Linked DNA regions of Nitrobacter winogradskyi Nb-255. The protein of the gene in region 1 interacts with the protein of each later gene in a pairwise test. Links are inferred from orthologs where the notes say so. Each region holds a gene or a part of one and is shown in the gene's direction. Other genes may lie near its edges.

Evidence for each region.
Region 2: the proteins of uvrB (region 1) and uvrA interact in binary tests that used the Escherichia coli proteins (3 or more experiments, as listed by UniProt). The link is inferred for Nitrobacter winogradskyi Nb-255 from one-to-one orthologs.

What each region holds. Positions count from the first base shown.
Region 1 is NC_007406.1:2,709,688-2,724,706, forward strand. The notes cover bases 5,696-9,340. They hold uvrB (excinuclease ABC subunit UvrB), read left to right. Parts: upstream 5,696-6,041; coding sequence 6,042-9,140; downstream 9,141-9,340. Other genes in these bases: NWI_RS18305 (hypothetical protein), read left to right, coding at 5,774-5,971. In the rest of the region: NWI_RS12950 (L,D-transpeptidase), read right to left, coding at 73-1,191; NWI_RS12955 (hypothetical protein), read left to right, coding at 1,521-2,300; sseA (3-mercaptopyruvate sulfurtransferase), read right to left, coding at 2,427-3,305; NWI_RS12965 (GNAT family N-acetyltransferase), read right to left, coding at 3,491-4,084; NWI_RS12970 (hypothetical protein), read right to left, coding at 4,322-4,678; NWI_RS12980 (PAS-domain containing protein), read left to right, coding at 4,866-5,678; NWI_RS12990 (hypothetical protein), read left to right, coding at 9,423-9,758; NWI_RS12995 (hypothetical protein), read left to right, coding at 10,029-10,907; NWI_RS13010 (hypothetical protein), read left to right, coding at 12,152-12,610; NWI_RS13015 (ribose-phosphate pyrophosphokinase), read right to left, coding at 12,815-13,768; peptidoglycan editing factor PgeF, read right to left, coding at 13,943-14,713; NWI_RS13025 (class I SAM-dependent methyltransferase), read right to left, coding at 14,710-15,019. UniProt on the Escherichia coli protein: The UvrABC repair system catalyzes the recognition and processing of DNA lesions. A damage recognition complex composed of 2 UvrA and 2 UvrB subunits scans DNA for abnormalities.
Region 2 is NC_007406.1:1,710,397-1,725,341, forward strand. What follows is about bases 940-4,510. They hold uvrA (excinuclease ABC subunit UvrA), read left to right. Parts: upstream 940-1,328; coding sequence 1,329-4,310; downstream 4,311-4,510. Other genes in these bases: NWI_RS17920 (hypothetical protein), read right to left, coding at 4,346-4,510. Also shown: NWI_RS08195 (outer membrane protein), read left to right, coding at 44-820; more of NWI_RS17920, read right to left, coding at 4,511-4,633; NWI_RS16915 (BA14K family protein), read left to right, coding at 4,632-5,168; NWI_RS08210 (vitamin B12-dependent ribonucleotide reductase), read left to right, coding at 5,965-9,762; NWI_RS18590 (ImmA/IrrE family metallo-endopeptidase), read left to right, coding at 11,333-11,608; NWI_RS08225 (DUF2442 domain-containing protein), read left to right, coding at 11,620-11,868; NWI_RS17925 (hypothetical protein), read right to left, coding at 12,181-12,336; NWI_RS08230 (ROK family protein), read right to left, coding at 12,387-13,097; yghU (glutathione-dependent disulfide-bond oxidoreductase), read left to right, coding at 13,371-14,243; 3-oxoacyl-ACP reductase FabG, read left to right, coding at 14,292-14,945. UniProt on the Escherichia coli protein: The UvrABC repair system catalyzes the recognition and processing of DNA lesions. UvrA is an ATPase and a DNA-binding protein. A damage recognition complex composed of 2 UvrA and 2 UvrB subunits scans DNA for abnormalities.

The sequences.
Region 1 (15,019 bases):
GTCAGGAGAAGCCACGCAGGCGACATCGTTGTCTCCCCCGCGTCGTGCGCGGGGGTGGATCGGACGTTGCTTCTACCGGACCGTTACCGGTTCCGGCAGCGGCGGCACCGAGGTCGGCTGAGTTCCGGGCAGGCTCGCCGTCTGCGGCGGTTGCTGGGCCGGCGCCCCGCTGGACGCAGGCGTAGAAGCGGTCGTGTCCGTGCGCGGCGGACCGCCCGGCATCACGACAACGCGCGTACCGACCTTTACGCGATCGAACAGATCCGACACGTCCTCGTTGAGCATGCCGATACAGCCTGAGGACACGAACTTGCCGATCGTCGAAGGCTGGTTGGTGCCGTGGATGCGATAGACTGTCGAACCGAGATACATGGCGCGCGCGCCCAGCGGATTGCCGGGACCACCCGCCATGAAGCGCGGCAGATAAGGCTGGCGTTCGATCATTTCGGTCGGCGGATGCCAGTCCGGCCATTCCGCCTTGCGGCTGATCTTCTGCACGCCAGCCCAGGTGAAACCGTCGCGGCCAACGCGCACGCCATAGCGGATCGCGCGATTGTTGCCGAGAACGTAGTACAGATGCGTGTTCGACGTATCGACCACAATGGTGCCCGCCGGCTCCTTGGTGGAGAAACTGACTTCCTTGCGGCGCAGCCTCTCCGGAAGCTGCTTCTCACCGCCCTGATCGACTTCGGGCTGCTCGTCCGGCGGCAGCGCCGACATCGGGGCCGGCCTGCCGTCCGCGCCGACGGGAGCCGGCGGCCTGAGGCCCGCATCCGATCCGCCGGTGGAAGCGACTGTTTCCGGCGCGCGGGTCGGATACTGATACGGCGGGGGGCCGGGCTGCCCGTAACGGGGATCGTCGGGCGACATCACCGGGCCCGGCGAAGGGGCGCGATTCGAATAGGCCGGCGAGGAAACGGGGCTGCCGTAGCGCGGATCGTCCGGTGACATCACGGGACCGGGCGGTGGCAACTCGACCGAATTGTGCCGCTGCATCGATTGATCGTCGGCCGGATCGAAATTGGGAAGCGCATCGACCGCGCCTGAACGGTCGTCTTCACCCGGATAGGCGGAGGGCGGCGTGGAATAGATCGGGCTCGGCGGCGGATATCCCTGCGCCGAGGCTAACGAGATTCCCCCTGCCCCTGCCGCGATCGCCGCAAAAACCGTCAGAATGCGTTTGATCATCATCGCCCTTGTATAAATCCAACTAGACACCGGATCGTTAACGGCGACATCGCGCAGGATCGCGGCGCATTCAAGACGATTCCCCCAAAAGCCTCCCGGACCGGGCATAATTCGCAGATCGCGGCGAACCGTGACCTTCGGGCATCACCGGCTGGCCTCGGCCCGTTCCTGCCCACGTCCCCGCGACGATTGCGGGAGGTGGTTTTGGGGGCGCGCAAGCTGGCCCGTTGCTGTATTCTCAACAGGCTCTGATTCGGCGGTCTGCCCCGTAATTCAGTCGCGTTGATAGCCGATTATCGTCAGAAGACACGCGGGAAGGCGCAACCGTACCCATGCTACCCGGCTTTCGCTCCTTATTCGTCGCGGTTACGCTGACGATCTCAATGCTGATCTTCGGCCTGGGGGCCGCGGCTTTGCTGCGAGCAACCCACGAGGAATTCGCAAGCCTGTCTCCCAAACAGACGCCCGACCTTACGTTCGGAACTGGAGAAACCCAACAACCGACGCTGGCCGTGCTGCAGGTCGATAAACCCGCCGCAGAGCCTGCCCCGCCGGAAGCAAGCCAGCACGAAGCACAGAGCGCGGAGGCCGCCTCGCCTGACGCGCGCCAGGAAACCGGTGCGCCCGCAGCCAACACACCAACAACGGATGCGCCTCCGGCCACGCCTACCGCAGACACACCAGCGGCTCCGGCCGAAGCGGCAGCGGCCGACGAAGCGCCGGCAGCTTCGCCGCCGCCATCAGGCCCCGTCCCGTCAGCGGCCGACACGACGCCCGCCAACGCACCCGCGCCGGAACCAGCGACAGGCCCAGGCGACGAGCCCGTCAAAGCAGGCGAAGCCGTCAAGCCGCCGGGCGCAACCACGACCCCTGCCGCGAAAAGCGATGCCGTCCCAACTGACGGGAAAACATCCGAGGCCGAAGAAACCACGACATCTCCGGTCAAGGATGACTTCAAAACACCCCTGCCAGGCCAACGTCCCGCGGAGGCCGCCAAGACGGGCGATCCCGTGCCGTCGGCCAGCAAACGCTCGTCCGCGAAGACGCCGCGTGCCGCCAAGCGTCATTCCTCCCATCACCACCGCCACAAGAACCGCCACTCGCATCGCTGATCCCGTGGCCTCTATCTTTATGTTTGGCGCGTTTTCTTCACACGAACGGGTTCCATCCTTAGGGCTCAAGCCCCAGGACATGCTTCGCTCGAAAACGCTATGGCCGCGGGTCGTCCCAGCGGTTTTTCAGGCGGGTCCGGTGGCGATCGGCGGTCCCTCCACCAGACCCCACTCCGACCATGATCCGTCATAGAGCGCCGAGCCCCTCGCGCCGAGACGGTAGAGCGCAAGCGTTAGCACCGCGGCCGAAACCCCCGAGCCGCAGGTGGTGACGACCGGCTTTGCCAGATCCACGCCGGCGCGAGAGAACGCGGCGCGGATGTCGTCCAGCGGTTTCATGACGCCGGTCCCGGGATCGAACAACTCGGCGTAGGACAGGTTGCGGCTGCCGGGGATATGCCCCGAGCGCAAGCCCTGCCTCGGCTCCATCACGGCGCCCGTGAAGCGAGCCGCCGCGCGCGCATCGACAAGCTGCTCGCGACATGACGACAGGTTGCTCACGAGTTGAGCCTTGTCGCGTACAAACAGCGGATCGAAGGTCGCGGTGAAGTGGCCCGGCTCCGGCGAAACCTTGCCGGATTCGACCGGACGGCCTTCCGCGCGCCATTTCTTCAGGCCGCCGTCAAGCACCCGGACACCGGCATGGCCGAACGACAGGAACATCCACCACGCCCGCGGCCCGGCAAGCCAGCCACCATTGTCATAAACAACGACCGTATCCTTCGAGGAAATTCCGAGCGCGCCGACATCGCGCCCGAACTGCGCGGCATCCGGATACATATGCGGAAGCGGCGATGCGCGATCCGATACGGCATCGACATCGAAGAACACCGCGCCCGGAATATGCGCGGCATAAAAATCATCGACCGCCAGCGGCAGCACGCCGGGCATCTTGAACGAGGCGTCGATGGCCTTGACCTCACCGAGATGCGCGGCCAGCCATTCGGTGGAAACGAGAGGGTCGTCGAGGGTGGGGTTCATGGCGATGTCCATCATGAGGCTCATAGCGTTTTCGAGCGAAGCATGTCCTCGGGCTTGAGCTCTAAGGATGGTCCGGTTCGCGTGAAGAAAACGCGTCAAACATAAAGATAGAGTCCTTCACCGTTTCCATGAAGCGGTGAAAGACTCTTATCAGATGCCGGAAACTAAGATGCCGGCAACAGGTCCGCTCGCGTGATGAGACGGCGGATCTATCGGCGCTTTTCATTGAGTTCGTAGGAGAGATGCGCCTTCACTTTCGGCCACTCCCCGGGAAGGATGCTGTAGACGACGGTGTCCCGCAGCGTCACGTTCGGTGACATCTGCCGATTGCGCAGGGTGCCATCCTGCCTGGCGCCGAGCCGCTCGAGGCCACGCCGGCTGACGTGATTGAAAACGTGAGTACGGAACTCGACGGCGATGCAGTTCAACTTTTCGAACGCGTGGGTGAGCAGCAGCAGCTTGCACTGGGTGTTGACCGCCGTGCGCTGAACCCGCTTCGCATACCATGTCGAGCCGATCTCGACGCGACAGCTCGCAGAATCGACGTTCATGTAGGTAGTCATGCCCGCGATCCGTCCCTCCGCATCCCGCACCGTGAAAGGCAGCATGGTCCCGGCTGCCTGTAGCGACAGCCGCCGCTCGATCTCGGCCGCCATTTTTTCCGGCGCCGGAACGAAGGTGTACCAGATCTTCCAGATTTCGCCGTCTTTTACCGCGTCCACAAGGGCTTCGCGATGATCCTGCGACAACGGCTCGAGCCGCGCATGAGGTCCTTCGAGGGTGACCGGCTGCAGCCAGGGCATAGCATACTCCGTTCCTTGTACCGCCATTTGCGCGATCGCGACGAAATTTGCAAAAGCAATTTTGCCTGACTTAACGTCGTGCCCGCGCGGCGGGACAAATACGGGCGGCTAGAGCCTTTTCGCTTCTGATGTAATCAGAAGCGAGGCTCTATATTGTTGTTTTGACGCGTTTTCTTCACGCGAACCGGTATCCACTTCGCTTGAAAACGCTCTAAGAAGCTGGACACGTCGTCTGAACTACTTCGCCTCCTGCTTCGCCGGAGTTTTTTTGTCCTCCTTCACCGGCGATTGCGGTTGCTTCCTGCTCGCCGCCTGAAGCTCGGCCACCGCCTTCCGCAAATCCGCAACCGTGCTCTCAAGCACCTGTATCTGCCGGTTGGCCGCTTCGATCTTCCGGCTGCTGTCGGTGACCTGTCTGGTAAGTGAGGTCTGCAGGAAATTGATGTTGCTCTGCAGGCAGCTTGTTCGCCGCTCCATCTTCTTTTCGACGGTGCATATCTCAATGCCGGGAACATCCTGGGCCAGGGCGGCGCCGGAACCGGGCATACAGAGGGGTACCATCATCAGCATCAACGGAAGGCTTCGGTTATTCATTGGACCTCTCATCTCACAATGAGTCCCTGACAGCCGCCTTGCGGGACGCTCTCAAGGGACGGGACATTCGTTTCAAATCGCATTCCGCCTCGTTAGACGCCGTTAACGCTAGCGATAAAAATCCCGGGATCGTGCAACCACTTGTCATCGAACCGGATTTAATCTCGTTCGGTATCATGGAACGGTGATGCGCATCGACTGGCGAATGATGTTGGGACCGGCTCTCGCGATGCTGATCGCAGGCGCGTCCATCTATGCCGATCACGAGCTCGCCGCCGTTCCGAACCTGTCCGCATTGTATATCTGTGTCGTCGCCCTCGCCGGCTCGCTTGGTGGAACAGCTTCCGGCCTGATCAGCGCCGGAATAGCTGTTCTGGCCTCCGCAGGTTTTCTAGGGGATGACAACGCGGCGGTGGCTGAGGGTTCCACCCTTCTGCATCTCGGCTTGCTGGCCCCGGCCGCCGGCGGCGCCGCCCTGATCACCGGATTGCTGCGATCGCGGATGATGAACGCGCTCGAACGGGAGCGTGAGCGGCACGCGACAGCAGCAAGGCTGACCGCCGCCCTCGACCAGACCGGCATCGGGATCGTCATGCTCGACGCGGACACCCGGGCCGAGTTCATCAACCGCGCATTCCGGCATTACTTTTCGCTCCCGGATGAGAAGGCCGACAGCAGGCCGCCGTTTATCGCACTGATGTATCATGGCCGCGATACCGGCGCATATGAACTGCCGCAGGATGAACTCAGCCATTTCATCGCCGAGCGCGTCCGCATGGTGCGCGCGGGCGATCCGACCCCGATCAATATCAAGCTCAGAAATGGCCAGGTGCTGCGCTTCATCTGCACGGCGCTTCCCGACGGCGGCCGGATGCTCAGCTATACGCCGGTGACCGATCTGATTCGCCGCACGGACGATCCGGCGGATGCCGACTATTATCTGTCGCTGCGCGGCGGCGACCGCCGCCTCCCGGTCCATCGCCTTCGCGCGGCGGAATAATCTCGCCGCGGAAAGAATGCGCCTGCCGGGATTCCATCGGGTATGGATCCGGACGTATGGTTGCGCATCGATCCACCTGGCCTGAGAATGCTCCCATGACACGCCCGATCGGACAGCAAGCCGTTCGCCGCCTCATCTGTTCCGGGTGCGGAACGGAATTCAATTGCGATCCATCCGGGAACTGCTGGTGCGCCGAGGAGCCCGGACGGTTGCCAATGCCGACCGAAGGCGGCGACTGCCTGTGCCGCGATTGCCTGCGAAAGGCCGTGTCGAGGTCATCGCCCAAGACGTGACCCCGGCGTCGATGCGCATCGGTGTGATTGCGCCCTTTCGTGCGCGCTGGATTCGCCCCATATTGCCCGCATGGCGAAGGCTCCCAATCCCCCTGAAAAACCCGGTAAAGCGCCGGGCTCACGGAAGTCAAAAGCCTCGACATCGCAAACCTCGAAGCAGCAGACCTCGAAGCCGAAGGCGCATCGTCCCGAAGTGCAGCCGATCGGGCCGGCGTTGGCCGACCTGCTCAATCCCGCCATCAACCGCGGCGACGCCGGCCTTGGGTCGGGAACCGGACTGCAACCCCCGCCGGACAATTCGTGGGACCGTCGCTCCGGCGGCGAAGCCGCGGCGCATCGCGCGCGGAGGTCAACGCGCGGCAAGAGCGACGCCACCGCGAAACGGGATGCGGCGAGCGCAACGTTCGAGAATCCTCCCCCTTCCCAACCCTCGAAGAGCGAACTTCGCTCGTCTCGGCGGCCGGCAAGGGGAATTGAAAGCGGCTTCGAGGAAGCACCACAAGCAATTTACGGCACATCGGCCACGATCCCGACGCTCGATCCGGAACTGGCGCGACAGCTGGGCATGCCGACCGCCGAGGACGACGAGGATGCCCTGGCGCGGCCGCCGCGCAGCAAGATGGAGGGCCTCGGCGTCAAGGCGACGGCGGAATCGCTGGAGGCGCTGCTGCGCGACGGCCGGCCCGAATTCAAGACAGGCGACGGCTCGCTGAAACTCTGGACGCCGCATCGCCCGCCGCGACCGGAGAAGAGCGAAGGCGGCGTACGGTTCGAGATCAAATCGGAGTATCAGCCCAAAGGCGACCAGCCGCAGGCGATCCGCGAACTGGTGGAAGGCATCCGGCGCAACGACCGCACCCAGGTGCTGCTCGGCGTCACCGGCTCGGGCAAGACCTACACCATGGCCAAGGTGATCGAAGCCACGCAGCGCCCGGCTCTGATCCTCGCGCCGAACAAGACGCTGGCGGCGCAGCTCTACGGCGAGTTCAAGAGCTTCTTTCCCGACAACGCGGTGGAATACTTCGTCAGCTATTACGACTACTATCAGCCCGAAGCCTACGTCCCGCGCACCGACACCTACATCGAAAAGGATTCCTCGATCAACGAGCAGATCGACCGCATGCGCCATGCGGCGACCCGTGCCCTGCTGGAACGCGACGACGTCATCATCGTCGCCTCGGTCTCGTGCATCTACGGCATCGGCTCGGTGGAAACCTACACCGCCATGACCTTCGCGTTGAAGCGCGGCGAGCGCATCGACCAGCGCCAGCTCATCGCCGACCTCGTGGCGCTTCAATACAAGCGCACGAGCGCCGATTTCACCCGCGGCACCTTTCGCGTGCGCGGTGACACCATCGACATTTTTCCCGCGCACTACGAGGACCGGGCTTGGCGCGTCAACCTGTTCGGCGACGAGGTCGAGAGCATCGAGGAGTTCGATCCCCTCACCGGCCACAAGCAGGACGAACTCGATTTCATCAAGGTCTATTCCAATTCGCACTATGTGACGCCGCGCCCGACGCTGGTGCAGGCGATCAAGAACATCAAGGTGGAGCTGAAGCAGCGGCTCGACGAACTGCATGCTCAGGGCCGCCTTCTGGAAGCGCAGCGGCTGGAGCAGCGCACCACCTTCGACCTCGAAATGATGGAGGCCACGGGAAGCTGCGCCGGCATCGAGAACTATTCGCGTTACCTCACCGGCCGCCGACCGGGCGAGCCGCCGCCGACGCTGTTTGAATACGTCCCCGACAACGCGCTGGTGTTCGCCGACGAAAGCCACGTCAGCGTGCCGCAGATCGGCGGCATGTTCCGCGGCGACTTCCGCCGCAAGGCGACGCTGGCCGAATACGGCTTCCGCCTGCCCTCCTGCATGGACAACCGGCCGCTGCGTTTCGAGGAATGGGACATGATGCGGCCGCAGACGATCGCGGTCTCGGCCACGCCGGGCGCGTGGGAGCTGAACGAGAGCGGCGGCGTGTTCGTCGAGCAGGTTATCCGCCCGACCGGCCTGATCGATCCGCCGGTCGACATCCGCCCCGCGCGCACCCAGGTCGACGACCTCGTCGGCGAGGTGCGCGCCACCGCGGCGAAAGGCTACCGCTCGCTCGTCACCGTGCTGACCAAACGCATGGCGGAAGACCTCACCGAATACCTGCATGAGCAGGGCATCCGCGTCCGCTACATGCATTCGGACATCGACACCATCGAGCGCATCGAGATCATCCGCGATCTCAGGCTCGGAGCGTTCGACGCGCTGGTCGGCATCAACCTGCTGCGCGAGGGCCTCGACATTCCGGAATGCGCGCTAGTCGCCATCCTCGACGCGGACAAGGAGGGCTTCCTGCGCAGCGAGACCTCGCTGATCCAGACCATCGGCCGCGCAGCCCGCAACGTCGAAGGCCGGGTGATCCTCTATGCCGATCAGGTCACCGGATCGATGCAGCGCTCCATCGCCGAGACCGACCGCCGCCGCGAGAAACAGGTGGAGTACAACACCGCCCACGGCATCACGCCGGAGAGTATCAAGAAGTCCATCGGCGATATCCTCAACAGCGTCTACGAGCGCGACCATGTGCTGGTGGAAATCGGCGACGGGGGCAAGGGAAATTCCTGGTCGGACGACGCGATCGCGATCGGCCACAATTTCGAAGCTGTTCTCTCCGATCTGGAAACACGGATGCGCGAGGCCGCCGCCGACCTGAACTTCGAGGAAGCCGCAAGACTGCGCGACGAGGTGAAGCGGCTGCGCGCCACCGAGCTTGCCGTCGTCGACGATCCCACCATCAAGCAGCGCGGCGTCGCGGCGAAGGCTGGCAGCTACGCGGGCAAGAAGAAGTACGGCGACGCAGCGAACCTGCCGGCGCGTCTCGACAAGGCGGCGCAAGGCACGGCAGCCGGCAAGTTCGGCAAACGTGGCTCGTCAACCTCGAAAGTCCACAAGCCCTCGCTCGACGAGATGGGCATCGCCACCTGGCATGAGGTCAAACCGACCGGCGCGCGGCCGAAGCCGCGCAAGCCTACGCTGGATGAAATGGGCCCGGGAACGGAAAGCCGCATCTATCAACCAACCTCGACGCGTGAAGCCGGCCCGGAGTTCGGCCCCGGCCCCCGCTCGACCGGCGGCGCGCCGGGAAAACGAGGCGGTTGGAAGAACAATCGAAAGCGCTAGCAGAACAATCATTGCAGAGATGTTTCATGCTTTTTGACATACTCAAGCAGAGTGTTCACCCACCATGGGCTCAATCGTCCGAGGCCGTCCGGCATGGCTTTGTCATAAGCCTTATATCGCCGCGATCCAGCCTGACACTGTTATAAAAGTTCTCGACCGGGCCGGATCTCACAAGGCATAAAGAATAGCTCATCAAAAGCTTGCTCCACAGCTATCACTCCTTCACGTGAAGGTTTAGAGCGCCGGCACCCTATTCAAATTTCATCAAACAAGGATACCTTCATGGCGGACGCTGATCTCGACGTCATCATCCGGCGGCTCGCGAAGCAGCAGCACAAAAGCCTGATCGCCGCGGTCAAGGCGCGACGCGACCGCTATCTCGCCCTCGCCGCCAAGGCGAAGGATGCCGCCGGCAGGCAGCGATTACGGCAGATGGCGAAGCACGCGTTCGAGGAAGGCGCCGCCGCCGCAAGGCGAATGCAGATGTCCGCCGACAACGCCGCCGACAGCTATGCACGCGCGATGCGGCGGGCGGCCGACAGGCTCGCGACGGAACAGGCTGCAACGCCGAAGAAAAAATCCGTCAAAGCAACGAAACGGAAAGCCGGGAAGAGTTGAATACGCACGATGCTTCTCGCCGCGTCGGCTTCAACACCTTCAGTTCCGATTTCAGCACGCGTTTGACCGCTTGGCGTTCCGCGGCATCGATCGAGGCCGGCGTCACCGCGGTCGCGGGCGAGGCAGGATTCACCATAATGATCGTATAAGATAATGATCGTATAAGACTTCACGCTGACGTGTATTTTCCCACGCGCCATAATTTCGAACGAACGCGGCGGCAGTGTGCTTCTTCGGAATCGGCGGGCTGGCGGAACCATGGCTTCATTAATGCGACGTGCTGCTGGTTTACTGCTTCTGGTGGCCGCCGCCGGCTGGACGACCGGGACATTGCCGGCGCGATCGGAAGCACCTGACAATCGAGACAACCGGCCGGAGCAGGCCGCGTTCCCTGGCGAACAGCCCGTAGATTCCAACATCGACTGGAGCCAGCTCGATGTCGATGGCTTCACCCTGACCGAGGACATGCCCCCGCAAGTCCTTCGTTCGCAGCGTTCGGCCCCAGCCGCATCGGGCGAAGGTCTCGCCTGGACCTCACATGACAAGGCTGACGGCTCAGCCGCCCTTACCGCGAAACGTTCGGTTTCATCGCTCTGGAACGCGCAGGTCGGAACCGACCTGACCGTCATTCGCCAGCCGTCGCCGCTGACGGCTTCGGAACAGGCGGCGGGCAGACTTGCAGCCAATGCTCCCCCGTCGCGGTCCTCGGGGCAGGCATGGGCGGCCGTCACCGCGCCCGGCCTGGGGCGGATCTGGGACAAGACCGCGCTTGAAGCACGGATCGATCCCGCCCGCGATCAGACCATGCTCGATACCTCGCTCAGCAAATCGCTGCCCCTCAGCGATGGCCGTTACGCGCTGACCCTCCGGAACGGCTACAACATCATTCAGCAGGACGCGTTGTCGGTCCCGGGCATCAAGGGAACGCGACATTACAATACCGACCATTCTGCCAGGCTGAGCGTCACCGACACCGGCACCAGCCTGATCGCGGGGCAGTCGCTTTCATCGACCGATAGTAGATGGCTTCGCAGGATCGGCGCCGAGCAAAAGCTCTCCGACGGCCTCAGCATCACCGGCGCGGTCAGTGAAACGCCGCAAGGACCGCTGAACGCGAGCCTGACCGCAGCGTTCAGGCGCAAGTGGTGACCCCCGCCGGGCGGCCTGATTTCAGGAATTCAACGCTGCCCGCCGCAGATCGGCCCCGATGTCGTCAAAATCGGCGGTCCTGATAGCAGCACCCTAGAGCATGATCCGAGCAAGTTGAATCGGACCATGCTCTAGAAATGGTTGTCTGGTCGCATTTTCTTGCGGCGAACCGGTATCCACTTCGCCGGAAAGTGCTCTAGGCCGGATCGACATTCACGGCAGCCAGATCAGGGCTGCGGCCAGGTGAACGAAGCCCGTGAAGTGAACGGTTCGCCTGTCGTAGCGGGTGGCGAAACGGCGGAAGTGCTTGAGACGGTTGAAGCAGCGCTCGATGCGGTTGCGGTGCTTGTAGAGACCGGCGTCATGCGGGATGATGATTTTGCGCGTCCTGTTTGAGGGGATCACCGCTTCGGCGCCCATGCCGGCGATGAGTGCACGCAAGGCGTTGCTGTCATAAGCCTTGTCGGCCAGCACGGCGTCCCCGGCCTGGGCTTCGAGCAGCGCGGGGGCTTGTGTGATGTCTCCGACCTGCCCGGCGGTGACGATGAAACGCAAGGGTCGGCCCAGCGCATCGGCGAGCATGTGGACCTTGGTGGTCAGTCCACCTCGGGAACGCCCCAGCGCCTGATCCTTGGCCCCCCTTTTCCGGTAGCCGCCTGCTGATGGGCTCGAACGATGGTTGAGTCGAGCATCAGATACTGGTTGTCGCGATCGGCTGTCAGGGTGGAGAACACCCGTTCCCACACACCGGCATGGCACCACCTGCTGAACCGCCGATGCACCGTCTTCCAGCGACCATAGCGCTCCGGCAGGTCACACCAGTGCGCGCCGGATCGCAGCACCCACAGGCAGCCGTTCACAAACAACCGATTATCCGATCCCGTCCGTCCCGGATCAGAGGCCTTGCCTGGCAGCAACGGTGCAATCTTCGCCCACTGATGATCGCTCAGCTCATACCGCTTGATCCCCATCGTGCAGCTCCGTGTCAGAATCACGGAACCCTATGAATCAGCGATCAGACCGCCTGGGAATCCTGAATGTCGATCCGGCCTAGCGCGTACTCGGCAAAAGTGGATACCGGTTTTGCGATCAGAATACGCGCCGATCCGGTTCATGTGAAGAAAACGCGTCAAACAATCATCCAAGGCTTCGCTTCCGATTCAATCAGAAGCGAAAATGCTCTAGTATAAACTCGTCGTGCGGGGACTTCCGCGCTCGCTCAACGCGAAACAGGGAACAAGCCGATGAACGCCACTCCATCTGAAACAGCCGAAACAAGCGCGACCGAAACCGACTCGAACCTCGCCGCCGTCTCGGAGGTGGAAGCGGGTATTCGCGATTTCGTGCGCAACGATATCGCCTATCTGCGCCGGCCCGCCGCCGGGGCAGCGCCGGCCGCCGGCGCTCCACCCGCCGCCAGCGCTCCGAACGCCGACGTCAAGCTGGAGCCGAGCACGGAAGCGACGGTCAACAACGTCAATTCGCTGATCCAGCGCGTCGCCGGAACCTCGCTCGCCGAGATCGAGAACCTCGTCACCGAACTTGAGAGCCTCCGGGACCTGCTTCATGCGGAAGGACAAAGGGTTCAGCGCGAAATCTCGGGCTATGCCCAGTTGAGCCAGGCGGCGATGAAGTCGACCCGGATCATCGCGGACAACGTCGCGCAATGGAAGCGCACGGCGGAGAACCTGCGCAGCGAGTAGCGCCTATCCGCTCAGGAATCATGCTCCTGCGGCGATGACATTAAAGTTTGATCCAGATTGTGTTTGGATCAGACTTTAGAGCGGCGGCCGGTCAAATGGAACCAGCGCCGCCGCTCCAGTTAATTGATTGAGCATCGGATTTATCCCGAAACCGGTTCCCACTTTCGGGTCCGATGCTCTAATGTCCGTGTTCGGCTTTGCCGTTCAGTCGAACAGGCTGGATACCGATTGCTCGGCAGCCGTGCGGCGGATCGCTTCACCGATCAATCCGGCGATCGACAGCAGCCGGATGTTGCCGGTCTTGTTCACGGCGTCGGTCGGCTGGATCGAGTCGGTAATGACCAGCTCTTTCAGTTTCGAGCCGGCGATGCGCGCGGCTGCGCCGCCGGACAGCACGCCGTGGGTGATGTAGGCGTAGACGTCCCGCGCGCCGTTGGCGAGCAGCGCGTCCGCGGCGTTGACCAGGGTGCCGCCGGAATCGACGATGTCGTCGATCAGAATGCAGGTATAGCCCGCGACGTCGCCGATCACGTTCATGACCTCGGACTCGCCGGCGCGCTCGCGGCGCTTGTCGATGATCGCCAGCGGCGCGCTGATGCGCTTGGCAAGCCCTCGCGCGCGCACCACGCCGCCGACGTCGGGCGACACCACCATCAGGCTGCCGAGTTCGAACCGCTCCTTGATGTCGCGGACCATCACCGGAGACGCGTAAAGGTTATCGGTCGGAATATCAAAAAAGCCCTGAATCTGCCCCGCATGCAGATCGAGCGTCAGCACCCGATCCATTCCGGCGCGCGTGATCAGATTGGCCACCAGCTTGGCCGAGATCGGTGAGCGCGAACCGACCTTTCGATCCTGCCGCGCATAGCCGAAATAGGGAATCACCGCGGTAATCCGGCGCGCCGAGGCGCGGCGCAGCGCGTCCGTGATGATCAAAAGCTCCATCAGATGGTCGTTGGTCGGATACGAGGTCGACTGGATCACGTAGACGTCCGAGCCGCGCACATTCTCGAGAACTTCGACGAATATCTCGTTGTCAGCGAAGCGACGGACGCTGGCTTTCGTGAGTTCAAGCCCGAGCCATCTGCCGATTTCCCGCGCCAGCACCGGATTGGAGTTGCCGGCGACCAGCTTGACGGCGCCGTTCTTGGCGGACATCGACGCGTCTCCCCTCGATGTGGTGGATACAACGTTCAACATCCCGTCTCCAGGAGAACCTCTCCGATTCCGACGGAGGCGGTGTATCAAGGAGTAGCCAAGTCTGGCAATACGCCGCTCGCGGAATCCGGCGCGGATCCTGCGGAATCCGAAGGTCAGCGAAAAAAGCCCTGCCTACCCGGCCTCCAGCACGATCGCGTGGACGTGGCGGCCGAAATCCGGCTCCTTGCGATGCACCGAGCGGCGGTAGCTGAAGAAGCGCTCGCTGGAATAGGTATCAAGGCCGGTGTCGTCGATCGTTCGCACGCCGGCGCGTTCAAGCCGCATCCGGATGAAGCCGCCGAGGTCGAACATGGCATGGCCGTCGTGCCTTGACGGAATGAAGAACCGCGCATGGCCCGGATCAGCTTCCGTGAAACGGGTCACGAAGTCGGCGCCGACCTCGTAGCTTTGCTGTCGGATCAGCGGTCCGATCGCGGCGGCGATGTCATCGCGACGGCCGCCAAGAGCTTCCATCGCATCGATGGTTTGTTCCAGCACGCCCGTCAGCGCGCCCTTCCAGCCGGCGTGTGCCGCACCGATGACGCGCGCGCGCGGATCGGCGAACAGGACCGGCCCGCAGTCAGCCGCGGTCACGCCGATCGCAAGCCCCGGCGTTCGCGTCACGATGGCGTCCGCGCGTGGCCGCGACGCAACATCCCAGGCCCGGTCGGCGATCACGGCGTCGGGTGAGTGGACCTGGTAGAGCGACAGGAAGCTCGCCGGCTCGACCTCCATCACCTCGGCCATGCGCCGCCGGTTTTCGGCGACATGGGCGGGATCGTCCTGCGAGCCGATGCCGGCATTCAGACTTGCATAGATGCCTTGCGAAACGCCGCCCTCGCGAGTGAAAAAGGCGTGCCGGAATCCGGAAACCGTCGAAAGCAGGGTGGAAGCCAGCGTCATGGCGTCCTGATCCCACCGCCATGCGCCTGATCGCTCAGTCCCACCAGCACGCTGAGGCTGGGGTCGGACACGCCGATCACCTTGAACATCGAGCCCATGCCGCCGCGTCCGCCTTCGGTCAGACGCTTCAGCGCGGTCGCGATGTCATCGGACAGTTCAGGCGTTGCTTTCGCCATCAGGTTGACGGCGCGGGCCTCGATGCCAAGCCGGCGCAGAAATTCGCCCTGCGGCACCGGCCCATGCACCCGCGCCCCGACGTCCTCGGCGGCGCGGGCAAGCGCCTCGAAATCCACATGGGCTGTTACA
Region 2 (14,945 bases), 1.0 Mb from region 1 along the record:
GCGCTTTAACGGTTGAAATTAAAGAATAATCAGGGGGATCGAAATGAGCAAGCTACTGATCGGAGCCGTCAGCGCTCTTGCTATTGGCCTCGGCGCTGTTGCGCCAGCCGCCGCGGCCGACCTTGCTCCACGTCCCTATACGAAGGCCCCTCCTCCAATGATGGCCGCAATCTACGACTGGAGCGGCTTCTACATCGGTGCGAACGGTGGCTGGGGATCGAGCAGGAATTGCTGGGACTTCACGACGCCCGCAGGTGTTTTCGTCGCGAACGAAGGTTGCCATAACGCAACCGGCGGCACGGCCGGCGGCCAGATCGGCTATCGCTGGCAGGCCACCAACTGGCTGTTCGGCCTCGAGGCTCAAGGCAACTGGGCTGATCTGAGCGGCCGCAATGTCAGCCTCGCCTTCCCGGCTTTCACCAACAACAGCAATTTGAACGCGTTCGGCCTGTTCACCGGCCAGATCGGTTACGCCTGGGATGCCACCTTGCTCTATGTGAAGGGCGGCGCCGCCGTGACGTCCAACCGATACCGGAGCCTTGTTACCGCGACCGGCGTTCAGGCAACCGACAGTGTCAACAACAACCGCTGGGGTGCGGTCGTGGGCGTCGGCCTGGAATACGGGTTCGCGCCGAACTGGTCGCTCGCCTTCGAGTACGATCACATCTTCATGGGCAACAGCAGGCACACCTTCACCAACAATGGCGTTGCCGGAGCCGCCGGTACGCTGTTTGGAACGGACAACATCAGCCAGGACGTGGACATCGTCACCGCGCGCATCAATTACCGTTGGGGTGGCCCCGCCATCGCGCGGTACTGATCGCGCCTGATCCGATTTCCCTGGTAAACTCCTCAAGGCCGGCTTTCGCCGGCCTTTTTTTTGCGTCGGGATCCAGTGCGTGTTCGCAAGAATCGCCAGGGCGGGCGGCGATGAACCGTGGCCGGGTCTCCTTTGCGATGAAATAGTTTTAGAGCATTTTCCGGCGAAGTGGATACCGGTTCGCCGCAAGAAAATGCGACCAGACAACCATTTCTAGAGCATGCTCCGATTCAACTTGATCGGATCATGCTCTAGAGCCTTTCCGTTTCTGATAAATCAGAATCTGGCTCTATGATTTTGATTTAGTGCGCTTTCTTCATGCGAACTGGTGTCCGCTGTGCTTGAAAACGCGCTTGATCATCGCGGCCCTCTGGAAATCTCCCGCTGTTCTATCTACGTTCCACGGACTGCCACAACGGATTGCTACAAACGGCGCCACTCCGGGGATTTCGACCGGCGCGGCGCGCCCAAGCGCGGCGCGATTCTGGCGCCTGGATAAAGCCCTGTCATGGACGAAGTCATAAAGGCCAAGCGGCAACAATCGAGCCCCGCGAGTCGCGCCATCACGATCCGCGGCGCGCGCGAACACAATCTGAAGAACGTCGATCTGGAGATCCCGCGCGATAAGCTGGTGGTGTTCACCGGCCTTTCCGGCTCCGGCAAGTCCTCGCTGGCGTTCGACACCATCTATGCCGAAGGCCAGCGGCGCTATGTCGAGTCGCTGTCGGCTTACGCGCGTCAGTTCCTGGAGATGATGCAGAAGCCCGATGTCGATCAGATCGACGGGCTGTCGCCTGCGATATCCATCGAACAAAAGACGACGTCGAAGAACCCGCGCTCCACCGTGGGAACCGTGACGGAAATCTACGATTACATGCGGTTATTATGGGCGCGCGTCGGCGTGCCCTATTCGCCCGCCACCGGCCTGCCGATCGAGAGCCAGACGGTGTCGCAGATGGTTGATCGGGTTTTGGCGCTGCCTGATGGCACGCGGCTCTATCTGCTGGCGCCGGTCGTTCGCGGCCGAAAGGGCGAATATCGAAAAGAACTGGCGGAGTATCTCAAGAAGGGCTTTCAGCGCGTCAAGATCGATGGCTCGTTCCACGAGCTCGCCGACGCTCCCGCGCTGGATAAGAAGTTTCCGCACGATATTGACGTGGTGGTCGATCGCATCGTCGTCCGGCCGGACCTAGGCCAGCGGCTGGCTGAGTCGTTCGAGACGGCCTTGAAGCTCGCGGAAGGGCTGGCGGTGATCGAATATGCGGATGCCCCTCCTCCGCTCCCCCACGGCGCGGGCGACAAGAAGAAGGTCGCGAAGATTCACGACAGGAGCGGGCCTGAACGCATCCTGTTCTCGGAAAAGTTCGCGTGCCCCGTGTCCGGCTTCACGCTTCCCGAGATCGAGCCGCGGCTGTTTTCGTTCAATAATCCCTACGGCGCTTGCCCGAAGTGCGGCGGTCTTGGTGTCGAGCAGCATGTCGATGAAAATCTGGTCATCCCCAACAGGGAATTGACACTGCGCAAAGGCGCGATCGCACCGTGGGCGAAATCGTCGTCGCCGTACTACCTGCAGACGCTCACCGCGCTCGGAAAATTCTACAAGTTCGCTCTCGACACCAGATGGAAGGATCTGCCGAAGAAGACGCAGGCCGCGCTTTTGCATGGCTCGGGCGACAACGAGATCAGGTTCTCCTATGAGGACGGCGTGCGCTCCTATGAAACCAGGAAGCCGTTCGAAGGCGTGATCCCCAACATCGAGCGCCGTTATCGCGAGACCGAAAGCGAATGGGCGCGCGAGGAGCTCGGGAAGTATTTCTCCGATGTGCCGTGCGATTCCTGCAAGGGCTATCGACTCAAGCCGGAGGCGCTCTGCGTCAAGATCGGGGGCAAGCACATCGGCGAGATCAGCGAACTGTCGGTTCGCGGCGCCGGCGAATGGTTCGAGACGGTCCCGACAATGCTCTCGGCGCAGCAGAACGAAATTGCCGGTCGCGTCCTCAAGGAGATCCGCGAACGGCTGTCGTTTCTGCTCGACGTCGGCCTTGGCTATCTCACGCTGTCGCGCGCTTCCGGCACGCTGTCCGGCGGCGAGAGCCAGCGCATTCGACTTGCTTCGCAGATCGGCTCAGGCCTCACCGGCGTGCTTTATGTACTGGACGAGCCGTCGATCGGACTGCACCAGCGCGACAATGCCCGCCTGCTTGAAACCCTGAAGCGGCTGCGCAATCTCGGCAATACCGTGATCGTTGTCGAGCACGACGAGGATGCCATCCGCCTCGCCGACCATGTGCTCGATATCGGCCCCGGCGCCGGTGTTCACGGCGGCCACATCGTCGCGCAGGGCACGCCGGCCGACATCATGCGCAATCCCAGATCGCTGACCGGCAAATATCTGACAGGCGAGCTGTCGGTCGAGATACCCGAGCGGCGGCCGCCGAACCATCGCCGCACCATCAAGCTGGTCAACGCGCGCGGCAACAATCTGAAGAACGTTACCGCGGAAATTCCGCTCGGCCTGTTCACCTGCATCACCGGCGTCTCCGGCGGCGGCAAGTCAACGCTGCTGATCGACACGCTTTACAAAGCGATCGCGCGGAAGCTGAACAATGCGAGCGATCCCCCCGCGCCCCATGACCGTATCGAAGGCCTGGAGCATATCGACAAGATCATCGACATCGACCAGTCTCCGATCGGGCGCACGCCGCGCTCCAATCCCGCGACCTACACCGGCGCCTTTACGCCGATCCGCGAGTGGTTCGCCGGGTTGCCGGAAGCCAAGGCCCGCGGTTATGCGCCCGGCCGCTTCTCGTTCAACGTCAAGGGCGGGCGTTGCGAGGCCTGCCAGGGCGATGGGGTCATCAAGATCGAGATGCACTTCCTGCCCGATGTTTATGTCACCTGCGACGCCTGCAAGGGCAAGCGCTACAATCGCGAAACGCTTGAGGTGCTGTTCAAAGGCAAGTCGATTTCGGACGTGCTCGACATGACGGTCGAGGAAGCCGCCGAGTTTTTCAAGGCGGTGCCGCGCGTGCGCGACACCTTCTTGACGCTGCAGCGCGTCGGCCTCGGCTACATCCGTGTGGGACAGCAGGCGACCACGCTGTCAGGCGGTGAAGCGCAGCGCGTCAAGCTCGCCAAGGAACTGTCGAAGCGAGCGACCGGCCGCACGCTTTACATTCTCGATGAACCGACAACCGGCCTGCATTTCCATGACGTCAAGAAACTTCTTGAAGTGCTGCACGAACTGGTGGCGCAAGGGAACACGGTTGCGGTGATCGAGCACAATCTCGAAGTCATCAAGACCGCGGATTGGGTGATCGATCTCGGCCCCGATGGCGGCGACGGAGGCGGCGAGATTGTTGCCTGGGGAGCCCCGGAAGACATTGTGAAAGCGCCGCGCAGCCATACCGGAAAGTTCTTAAAGCCGATTCTGGAAAAGGCAGGAAAGCCAAGGCGGCATAACCCGAATGCGAGTGAAGCGGCCGAATGACGCACGGCCGCGCAATCTTGTGAACGATGAACTCATCAATGAAGATTTATGCCCAAGCGTCTTGTCAGAAAGATATTTTCAGGGATTTTTTCGTTGAAACGGATGCGCGCACCGGAGATGGAACATGACCATGGCGGCCGTTGCGGAACTCCCCAGTTGTCGCCACGTTTGGTTCGTGGAGCGAAGCCTTCGATTGGAATACCTGAACATGGAGTTACGAATATGTTCCGTTTCAAATCCGTTTTAGCGGCGACCGTCATCGCTTTAGCGCCGCTGGTCGTTGCGTCGCCGAGCTTTGCACAAGGATGGGGATCAAAAGCCATGGGATTCTCTGGCGGCGGCGCCCGCATTGGCGGCGGCAGCTTCATGGGTGGTGGCCGACATTTCGGCGGCGGTGGCCGACACTTCGGCGGCGGCTGGCGCGGGGGCGGGCGCATGGGCTGGGCCGGTCGGGGTTGGGGAGGCCATCGAATCGGCTGGGCGGGACGTGGCTGGCGCGGGCATCGCATCGGCTGGGGTGGACGCGGATGGCGTCGTGGCTGGGGTGGAGGTTGGGGAGGTGGATTCTACCCCGGTTTGATCGGCGGCGGCCTGTTGGGCGGAGGCTTGTGGGGCAGTCCATGGGGATGGGGCTGGGGTGGAGGTTGGGGACCGGGATTAGGTTGGGGATCACCCTTCTATTCCGATTACGGGTATGACGACGGGTATTATGACGACGGCCCGGCTGTCGCTCCGACAGTGGTGCGAACCAATGGCAGAGATGTCACCTACTGCCAGCGGCGATTCAAATCATACGACGTGCGTTCCGGGACCTACCTGGGGCGCGACGGCAGACGACATGCGTGTCCAAGACGCTGATAGCTTTCGCCAATTACGGCTTTAGCTTCCCGGAGCGGTGCGAAACCACCGCTCCTTTTTCTTTTGCGTCGCTTCTTTCCTTCTCTTCGGCCCCTGCTGCGCCCCGAGTCGCTGCCTTTAGCAACCCTTCGCCTGCCTTGTGAACAGCGGGCGAAATTCATTCCGAGTCGGTGATTTCAAGGATTTGCCGTTGGGAATCCCCGCAGACTCACTGATACTTGAAGCAACTCTAGGCCAATGCGATCCTTGGCCTCCCTCCCTTTTCCACCATATTTAGTGTTTGTTTCACAAGTTTGCACTAACCCTTGACGCATGTAAGGGAGTCGCCCTAGCTTCGATCTGTCCGGCGCGAGGGTTTCTTGGGTTCCCGCCGGGCGCTCCTAGGAGCGTTTTCAAGCGAAGTGGACACCGGTTCGCGTGAAGAAAACGCGTCCAATCAAAATCATAGAGCCCGCTTCTGATTTTATCAGAAGTGGAAAGGCTCTGAAGATCAAGATCGGGCTACTCCATCCGCCGGTAGAGGCAGCGGATGGTGGAATGATGTCTGCCTCCGAGCCTTGGCATCAGGAGCCTTGGCATCAGGAGCGTTGGGCGTCAGGAGCACGAAAAGCCGGATCGAAACTGGCTCAAATGGGGATGCGAGGCGTTGAGTCCAAGACCGCCTCGAGGCTGAAGGTTCGGAAGTGAAACCGGACTGAACAGGTCGGTACACCGGCCGAACCGCGGGCGCGAAGTTCGCGAAGGGAAACCGCCGCTGCCGCACAAGCGGTGACGGACAGTTACGGGGCACGAAGCAATGCGATTCGAACGGCGCTACACCACGGACGGCCAATCACCCTATGCCGGGATTGATTTCCGGCTGACGACGAGCGAGATCCGAAACCCGGACGGCTCGGTGGTGTTTCGGCTCGAGAATGTGGAAGTGCCGGAGTTCTGGTCTCAGGTCGCGTCCGACGTATTGGCGCAGAAGTATTTCCGGAAAGCTGGCGTCGCGGCGCGCCTGAAGAAGGTCGAGGAGGAAACGGTCCCTTCGTGGCTGTGGCGCTCGGTGCCCGATACCGATGCGCTTGCCGCCCTCCCCGAAAGCGAACGTATCGTCGGTGAGACCTCGGCGAAGCAGGTCTTCGACCGGCTGGCCGGCTGCTGGACCTATTGGGGGTGGAAAGGCGGTTACTTCACCTCTGAAGACGACGCGCGGGCTTTCCACGACGAACTCCGCTGCATGCTGGCGCGCCAGATGGTGGCGCCGAACTCCCCGCAGTGGTTCAACACCGGCCTGCATTGGGCCTACGGCATCGACGGTCCCGGCCAGGGCCACTACTACGTCGACTTCAAGACCGGCAAGCTGACCAGGTCGAAGTCGTCCTACGAACATCCGCAACCGCACGCCTGTTTCATTCAGGGCATCGAGGACGACCTCGTCAATGAAGGCGGCATAATGGACCTGTGGGTGCGCGAGGCGCGCCTGTTCAAATACGGCTCCGGCACCGGCTCCAACTTCTCGCGGTTGCGCGGCGAAGGCGAACGCCTCTCGGGCGGCGGCCGCTCCTCAGGCCTGATGAGCTTCCTCAAGATCGGCGACCGCGCGGCGGGCGCCATCAAGAGCGGCGGCACCACGCGTCGCGCCGCCAAGATGGTTGTGGTCGACGCCGATCACCCTGATATCGAGCAGTATATCGACTGGAAGGTGAAGGAGGAGCAGAAGGTCGCCGCCCTCGTCACCGGCTCCAGGATCAACCAGAAGCACCTCAAGGCGGTGATGCGCGCCTGCGTCAACTGCGAGGGCTCGGGTGACGACTGCTTCTTGCCGGAGAAGAACCCCGCGCTGCGCCGTGAGATCAAGCTCGCCCGCCGCGCCCAGGTGCCTGACAACTACATCAAGCGTGTCATCCAGTTCGCCCGGCAGGGCTACAAGGAGATCGACTTCCCAGTCTACGATACCGACTGGGATTCCGAGGCCTATCTCACCGTCTCCGGCCAGAATTCCAACAATTCGGTGTCGCTGAAAGACGACTTCCTGCGCGCGGTCGAGACCGACGGCGACTGGAATCTGATCGGGCGCACCAACAGGAAGGTGACGAAGACCCTCAAGGCGCGCGAGCTCTGGGAGAAGATCGGCTACGCCGCCTGGGCCTCGGCCGATCCCGGCCTGCACTTCAACACCACGATGAACGACTGGCACACCTGCAAGGCGTCCGGCGACATCCGCGCGTCGAATCCGTGCTCGGAATACATGTTCCTCGACGATACCGCCTGCAACCTTGCCTCCGCCAACCTGATCACGTTCTACGACACCGCCTCGAAGCAGTTTGACGTCGAAGCCTATGAACACACCGTGCGTCTCTGGACCGTCGTGCTGGAGATCTCGGTGCTGATGGCGCAGTTTCCGTCGAAGGCGATCGCCGCGCTTTCCTATGAATTCCGCACGCTTGGTCTCGGCTTCGCCAACATCGGCGGTCTCCTGATGACCATGGGCCTGTCCTATGATTCGCGGGAAGGCCGCGCGCTGTGCGGTGCGCTGTCCGCGATCATGACCGGCATCGCCTACAGGACCTCCGCGGAAATGGCCGGCGAACTCGGCGCGTTTCCCGGCCACAAGAAAAACGCCGGCCATATGCTGCGCGTCATCCGCAATCACCGCCGCGCCGCGCACGGTCAGGCGCACGGCTATGAGGCGCTCGCGGTCAACCCGGTGCCGCTCGACCACGCCTCCTGTCCGCAAGCGGACCTGATCGCCCACGCGACCAGGGCGTGGGATGATGCGCTCGCGCTCGGCGAACAGCACGGCTATCGCAACGCCCAGGTCACGGTGGTGGCGCCGACCGGCACCATCGGCCTCGTGATGGACTGCGACACCACCGGCATCGAGCCCGACTTCGCGCTGGTGAAGTTCAAGAAGCTGGCCGGCGGCGGCTACTGGAAGATCATCAATCGTGCGGTGCCGGAGGCGCTGCGCGCGCTCGGCTATCGCGAAAGCGAGATCGCCGAGATCGAGGCCTATGCGGTCGGCCACGGCTTGCTGTCCAACGCGCCGGGCATCAACGTCTCCACCCTGAAGGCCAAGGGATTCACCGACGAGGCCATCGCCAAGGTGGAAAAGGCGCTGCCGACCGCGTTCGACATCAAGTTCGCTTTCAACAAATGGACGTTCGGCGAGGACTTCATCCGTGACACGCTCGGCGTCGACGCCGACGCCCTCGCCTCGCCGGCCTTCGACCTGCTCGCCGCGATCGGTTTCAGCAGGCGCGAAATCGAAGCCGCCAATGTGCATATCTGCGGCGCGATGACCGTGGAAGGCGCGCCTCACCTCAGGGCCGAGCACTATCCGGTGTTCGACTGCGCCAACCCCTGCGGCAAGATCGGCAAGCGCTATCTCTCGGTCGAAAGTCACATCCGCATGATGGCTGCGGCGCAGCCCTTCATCTCGGGCGCGATCTCGAAAACCATCAACATGCCGAACGACGCCACGGTGGACGACTGCAAGTCGGCCTATCTGCTGTCGTGGAAGCTCGCGCTGAAGGCCAACGCGCTCTATCGCGACGGATCGAAACTGTCCCAGCCGCTCAACTCGCAGCTCATCGTCGATGATGACAGCGACGACGACGCGATCGAGGCGCTGATGGACAAGCCGATGGCCGCCCGCACCGCACAGGTGGCGGAAAAGGTTGTCGAGAAGCTGGTGGAGCGCATCGTCGTGCTGCGCGAGCGCGAAAGGATGCCGGACCGCCGCAAGGGCTATACCCAGAAGGCCGTGGTCGGCGGCCACAAGGTCTATGTCCGCACCGGCGAATACGACGACGGCCGCCTGGGCGAGATCTTCATCGACATGCACAAGGAAGGCGCTGCGCTGCGCTCCTTCATCAACAACTTCGCCATCGCGGTGTCGCTCGGCCTGCAATACGGCGTGCCGCTGGAGGAATATGTCGACGCCTTCACCTTCACCCGCTTCGAGCCGGCGGGACCGGTGCAGGGCAACGACTCGATCAAGTACGCGACCTCGATCCTCGACTACGTATTCCGCGAACTCGCCGTCAGCTACATGGGCCGCTACGACCTCGCCCATGTCGATCCGTCGGAGACCGGCTTCGACGCGCTCGGCAAGGGCGTGGCCGAAGGCAAGACGCCGGAAGGCCAGCAGGCCACCCGCTATGTCTCGAAGGGCCTGACCCGCTCACGCACCGACAACCTCGTCGTCATGCGCGGGGGCAATGATGCACGGGGGTCTTCGTCCTCAGCCGCCGGCGACGGCGGCGCGCGTACTTCCGTCCCCTCCCCCCTCGCAGGAGAAGGCCGGGCCGCAGCGGCCAGCGTCACGGCCCTCTCATCCTCGCGCGCGGGCGATACGCTCGAAGGCGCGGCCGCGCTGAAGCAGGAGACTGGTCATGATCTCTCGCCGACCGAACGGCTGGAGCAGCAGCAGAGAAACAAGGTCGCCGCGCCGGCAATCGCACCGACCAAGGCCGAGCGCCGCGCCGAAGCGAAGGCAAAAGGCTACGAGGGCGAGATGTGTCCGGAGTGCGCCAACTTCACGCTGGTGCGCAACGGCACCTGCATGAAGTGCGATACGTGTGGAAGCACGACGGGGTGTAGTTAGGAGACAGATAAATGATTAAATTCATTCCGTCAGAAGACATTGATAAGATTGCGTTAGCCCATCGCCGCGCATTGGGCTTCCGAGATGATCAGATGATCGACGGAATGACTCTTAATTACCAAGCTCAAGAAACGCTATCCTGAGTTTGACTACCGGCGAGTACCGAACGGTTCACTCAACAGTGCTGATGCACAGTGGGATGACCGCAAAAAGCTAATAACCCTTACTGAAGTGAACCGCCCCGAGTTTGCCGGAGGCTGTTTGGTTTGAGTCACGCCGCCATGGCTGTCTCGTCGAGCATGGCGTAGTAGCGCTCCTCGGCTTCGGCCGGCGGGATGTTGCCGATGGGCTCCAGCAGCCGGCGATGGTTGAACCAGTCGACCCAGGCGAGTGTGGCGAACTCGACCGCCTCGAAGCTCCGCCACGGCCCGCGCCGATGGATGACCTCGGCCTTGTATAGACCGTTGATCGTTTCGGCGAGCGCGTTGTCGTAGCTGTCGCCGACGCTGCCGACCGAAGGCTCGATGCCCGCCTCGGCCAGGCGCTCGGTGTAGCGGATGCTGACGTATTGCGAACCGCGATCCGAGTGATGGACGAGACCAGCCTTGCTGGCGGGGCGCCGTTCATGCAGCGCCTGCTCCAAGGCGTCCAACACGAAGGCGGCATGAGCTGCGCGGCTGACGCGCCAGCCGACGATCCTGCGAGCATAGGCATCGATCACGAAGGCGACATAGACGAAGCCCGACCAGGTGCTCACGTAGGTGAAGTCGGATAGCCACAACATGTTTGGAGCTGGCGCGTGGAAGACCCGGTTCACGTGATCGAGCGGGCACGGAGCTGCCTTGTCCTGCACGGTCGTGCGGATCGGCTTGCCGCGGATGACGCCCTGCAGGCCGAGATCAGCCATCAGGCGCTCGACGGTGCAGCGAGCAACCGGGATGTTCTCCCGGTTCAGCTGCCGCCAGACCTTCCTCACGCCATAGACCTCGAAGTTCTCGACGAAGACGCGCTCGATCTCAGGCTTCAGCCTCAGGTCCCGCTTTGCCCTTGCCGACAGCTTCGTGGGATCGGCGCGCTTGGCGAGGTCGTCATGGTAGGTCGAGGGGGCGATCGGCAGCACCCTGCAGATCGGCTCGACCCCGTGGACCTCTCGGTGACCGTCGATGAAGGCGATCATGTCTTTGACCGGCGGTCGAGCTCCGCCATCGCAAAATACGCCGACGCCTTGCGCAGGATCTCGTTCGCCTGCCGAAGCTCACGGTTCTCCCGCTCCAGCGCCTTGAGCTTCTCGGTGACCTCGCTCGGAAGACCGGCGCGCGTGCCGCTGTCGACCTCAGCCTTCTTCACCCACTCATTGAGCGACTGCGCCGTGCAGCCGATCTTCGTCGCGATCGAGGAGACCGCGGCCCACCGGGACCGATGCTCCTTCTCGTGATCGAAGACCATCCGCACCGCGCGGGCCCGCACTTCCGGAGAAAACCGGTTCCTCGTCTTGCTCATCATGGCTCCACCTTCTCAAGGTTGGGAGCCTCCGGCAAACTCGGGGCGGTTCAAAGCGACTTTTGAGGGCATGAACCAAAAAAAGCCGCGGAGTCTGTTTGCCGTCGTCCATGAAGTTGGGCATGCGTTATTAGGTCATAAGGGTATTCTCAACCGTGGTCCATCAAGCGTTGTTGCCGCATCGTTGTCCTCTAATCTCAAACGAATGGAGCATCAAGCGAACTCATACGCAGGTTTTTTGATGCCTGATCACTCAGGACTCCGAACTATGACCATTGACCAAATTATCAAAGCTTATAACGTCAGCAGCGAGGCCGCGCGAATTCGGTGGTCTCAATTTCGCTAGTCAGTCACAAGATGAACATTTCGGCATCTAGCGTTCGTTTCGACGAACATACAATGTGGGTCGAACTGACTGACGGTCGCACGCTCGGCGTGCCGCTGGCATGGTTTCCGCGGCTCTTGAGGGCGACACCCGCGCAACGCGACAAGGTCGAGATCAGCCGCGTCGGGCTGCACTGGGACGACCTCGACGAGGACATCTCGATTGCAGGGATACTGGCCGGACGCGGCGATGTCACGCATCGCCCGGATCATGCGGCGTGATGCTTGCAGTGCTGAAGCCAAAGGGTAGCATGCCTCGCTTCGATAACCTTGTCGAAGTATTTGGAATGGACAAGGCGTTTCCAGATCGCATCTGGCCCCGCGACAAATGCTCTCGCGAGCGAAATTTTTAAAGTGTTGAAGCTCCGCAACTCGCCAAACCCACGCTTTCAACACTACATCGACGACAACAATTGTCTCACCTTATAAACGTACTCAAAACTAGTCTATCGCACGTGCGTCACAAAGCCGAATACGTACGCCGCCGGGCAACATACCCTCACCCCCGGCGAGCTCATCCCATACCCAGCGTCATCAAATGCCGAGGTGTTTGATAACCGCCAATCCGGCGAAGAAAGCAACCAGCAGTAGCGCGCCGATTATGACGTAGACGTTCTTGCGGCGTTTGCTCATACTTGGCGCCCCGTTGTATTCTCGCGTCGAACTGCGCCATTCCCTGAAATCGTTCATTGTTCAAACCTCCGTCGCCGCCGGCCGTAAGCGCCACGCGCAGGAAGCGATTAACGCACCCTCGCCCGCGCGTCCACACTGCTCTGATCCCATAACCGGAAACCGCCCTCGAACGCATCGGCATTGTCGCCGCGCCGCGATTTCGGCGGCAGCTTTTCGAGATGCCTGGCGTTACCCCCGCCGATCAGCACCTCGTCCGGTTCGAGCGCGGCCGAAAGCTGCGCGATGATGTCGAAGACATGCTTGCGCCATTTCTTGTCGCCGCTGTGCTTCCGCCCCGCCTTCCCGGCGTAATCCTCATAGGTTTTACCCTTCCGGTATGGCAGGTGAGCCAATTCCATCGGCTCCGGTTCGCCGTCCGCGATCATCGCGGAGCCGAGCCCGGTGCCGAGCCCGAGAAACAGCATCCGCCCGCCGCGATAGCCGCCGAGCGCCTGCATCAACGCATCGTTGACGACGCGGGTCGGCTTGCCGAACGCCTTCTGAAAATCGAATCCTTTCCACCCCACGCCGAGATTGACGGGTTCGCGCAGCGGGCGATTTCCGCAGACCGGGCCGGGATAGCCGATCGAAACGACGTCGAAGGACCAGTCCTTCGTCAGCGCCTTGATCTTGCGCACCATCTCTTTCGCCGTGAGACCGGGTCCGGATTCGAACTTGCGCGGGACGCGGTCCGTGTTGGTCATCATCTTGACATTGGACCCGCCGACGTCGATCGCGAGAATGGTCGGGTTCATCCGGCTGGAGCGTGCTGCCTTCATGGTCCGTCCTCGAAACATCTGATGCGCGGCCAGCGGCGCTTCAAAAGTGCCGATCTCAACCGCCGGCGCTTCTCGATTGCTCTCCGCTTGCGGCCGTTCAAATTCGGGCCTAACTAGAGCCTTTCCGCTTCTGCTTGAACAGGAGCGAGGCTCTAGATTGTTGTTTTGACGCGTTTTCTTTCCGCGAACCGGTATCCACTTCGCTCGAAAACGCTATAGCCGCGGTATCCTGCCTGTCTCACTATCATGCTCGCTGTTCCGGAGTGCCTCTTGATGACCGACGCCCCCTATATGCCGCCAAAAGTCTGGACTTTCGATAAAGAGAATGGGGGCAGATTCGCTTCGGTCAACCGGCCGACCGCCGGCGCGACCCACGAAAAGGTGCTGCCCGTCGGCAAGCATCCCTTCCAGCTTTATTCGCGGGGAACGCCGAACGGCCAGAAGGTCACGATCATGTTCGAGGAACTGCTCGCACGCGGTCACGCCGGCGCGGAATATGACGCGTGGCTGATCCAGATCGACGGCGAGCAGTTCGGCTCGGGGTTTGTCGAGGTCAATCCGAATTCGAAGATTCCGGCGCTGGTTGACCGTTCGAGACCCGTGCCGTTCCGCGTCTTCGAGTCCGGTGCGATTCTCCTGCATCTTGCGGACAAGTTCCGCGAGTTCATCCCCAGGGCGACGGCGGCGCGCGCGGAATGCCTGTCCTGGTTGTTCTGGCAGATGGGCAGCGCGCCCTATCTTGGCGGCGGCTTCGGGCATTTCTACCACTATGCGCCGGAGAAGATCGAATATGCCATCAATCGCTTCGCGATGGAAACGAAGCGGCAGATGGATGTGCTCGACCGCCGGCTCAAGGACAACGAGTATCTTGCCGGCAACGAGTACACGATCGCGGACATGGCGGTGTGGCCATGGTACGGCGGCTTGGCCGAGGGCAGGCTCTACGGCGACAGCGCAACCTTCCTCGACGTCCAGAGCTACAAGAACGTGCAGCGCTGGACGGCGCAGATTGCCGCACGGCCCGCGGTGAAGCGCGGCCGCATCGTCAACCGCACCTCCGGTGATCCCGCAAGCCAGCTTCACGAGCGCCACGACGCCTCGGATTTCGAGACCCGGACGCAGGACAAGCTGGCGAAGCAGGGTTGAGACCCGCCCTCTTTCATTAGCAGCCGTTCCGGGCTGGAGGCTCATGCAATGCAAGGAAAGGTCATCGCCGTCACCGGAGCTTCCGGCGCGCTGGGCAAGGTGGTCGTGGATGCCGCCATCACGCGCGGCGCCAGGGCGGCCTGCATTAACCGGGCTGTGGCAAGGGGCGATGCCACGGCCGACCGGATCGAATTGGGCGGCGTCGATCTGACTGATCCCGCACAGGCCTTGCAAGCCATCGATGCGGCGGCCGCGCATTTCGGCCGGCTCGACGTTCTCGTCAACGTTGCCGGCGCGTTTGCCTTCGAAACCGTCGCGGACGGCGATCCGAAGACCTGGCAGCGCCTTTACGCGATCAATGTGGCGACCGCGCTGAACGCCTCGCGAGCGGCGATCCCGCATCTGGTTGCGTCCGGCGCCGGACGCATCGTCAACATCGGTGCGATCGGTGCCTTGCAGGCGGGCGTTGGCATGGGCGCCTATGCGGCGTCGAAAGCGGCCGTGCATCGGCTGACCGAAGCGCTTGCCTCCGAGTTGAAAGGCAAGGTGACCGTCAACGCCGTCCTGCCCTCGACGATCGACACGCCGGCCAATCGCAGGGACATGCCGAAAGCGGATTTCGCGACCTGGGTGACGGCGGACGAACTGGCTGATGTCATCCTGTTTCTGGCAAGCGATGCGGCGAGCGGCGTGACCGGGGCG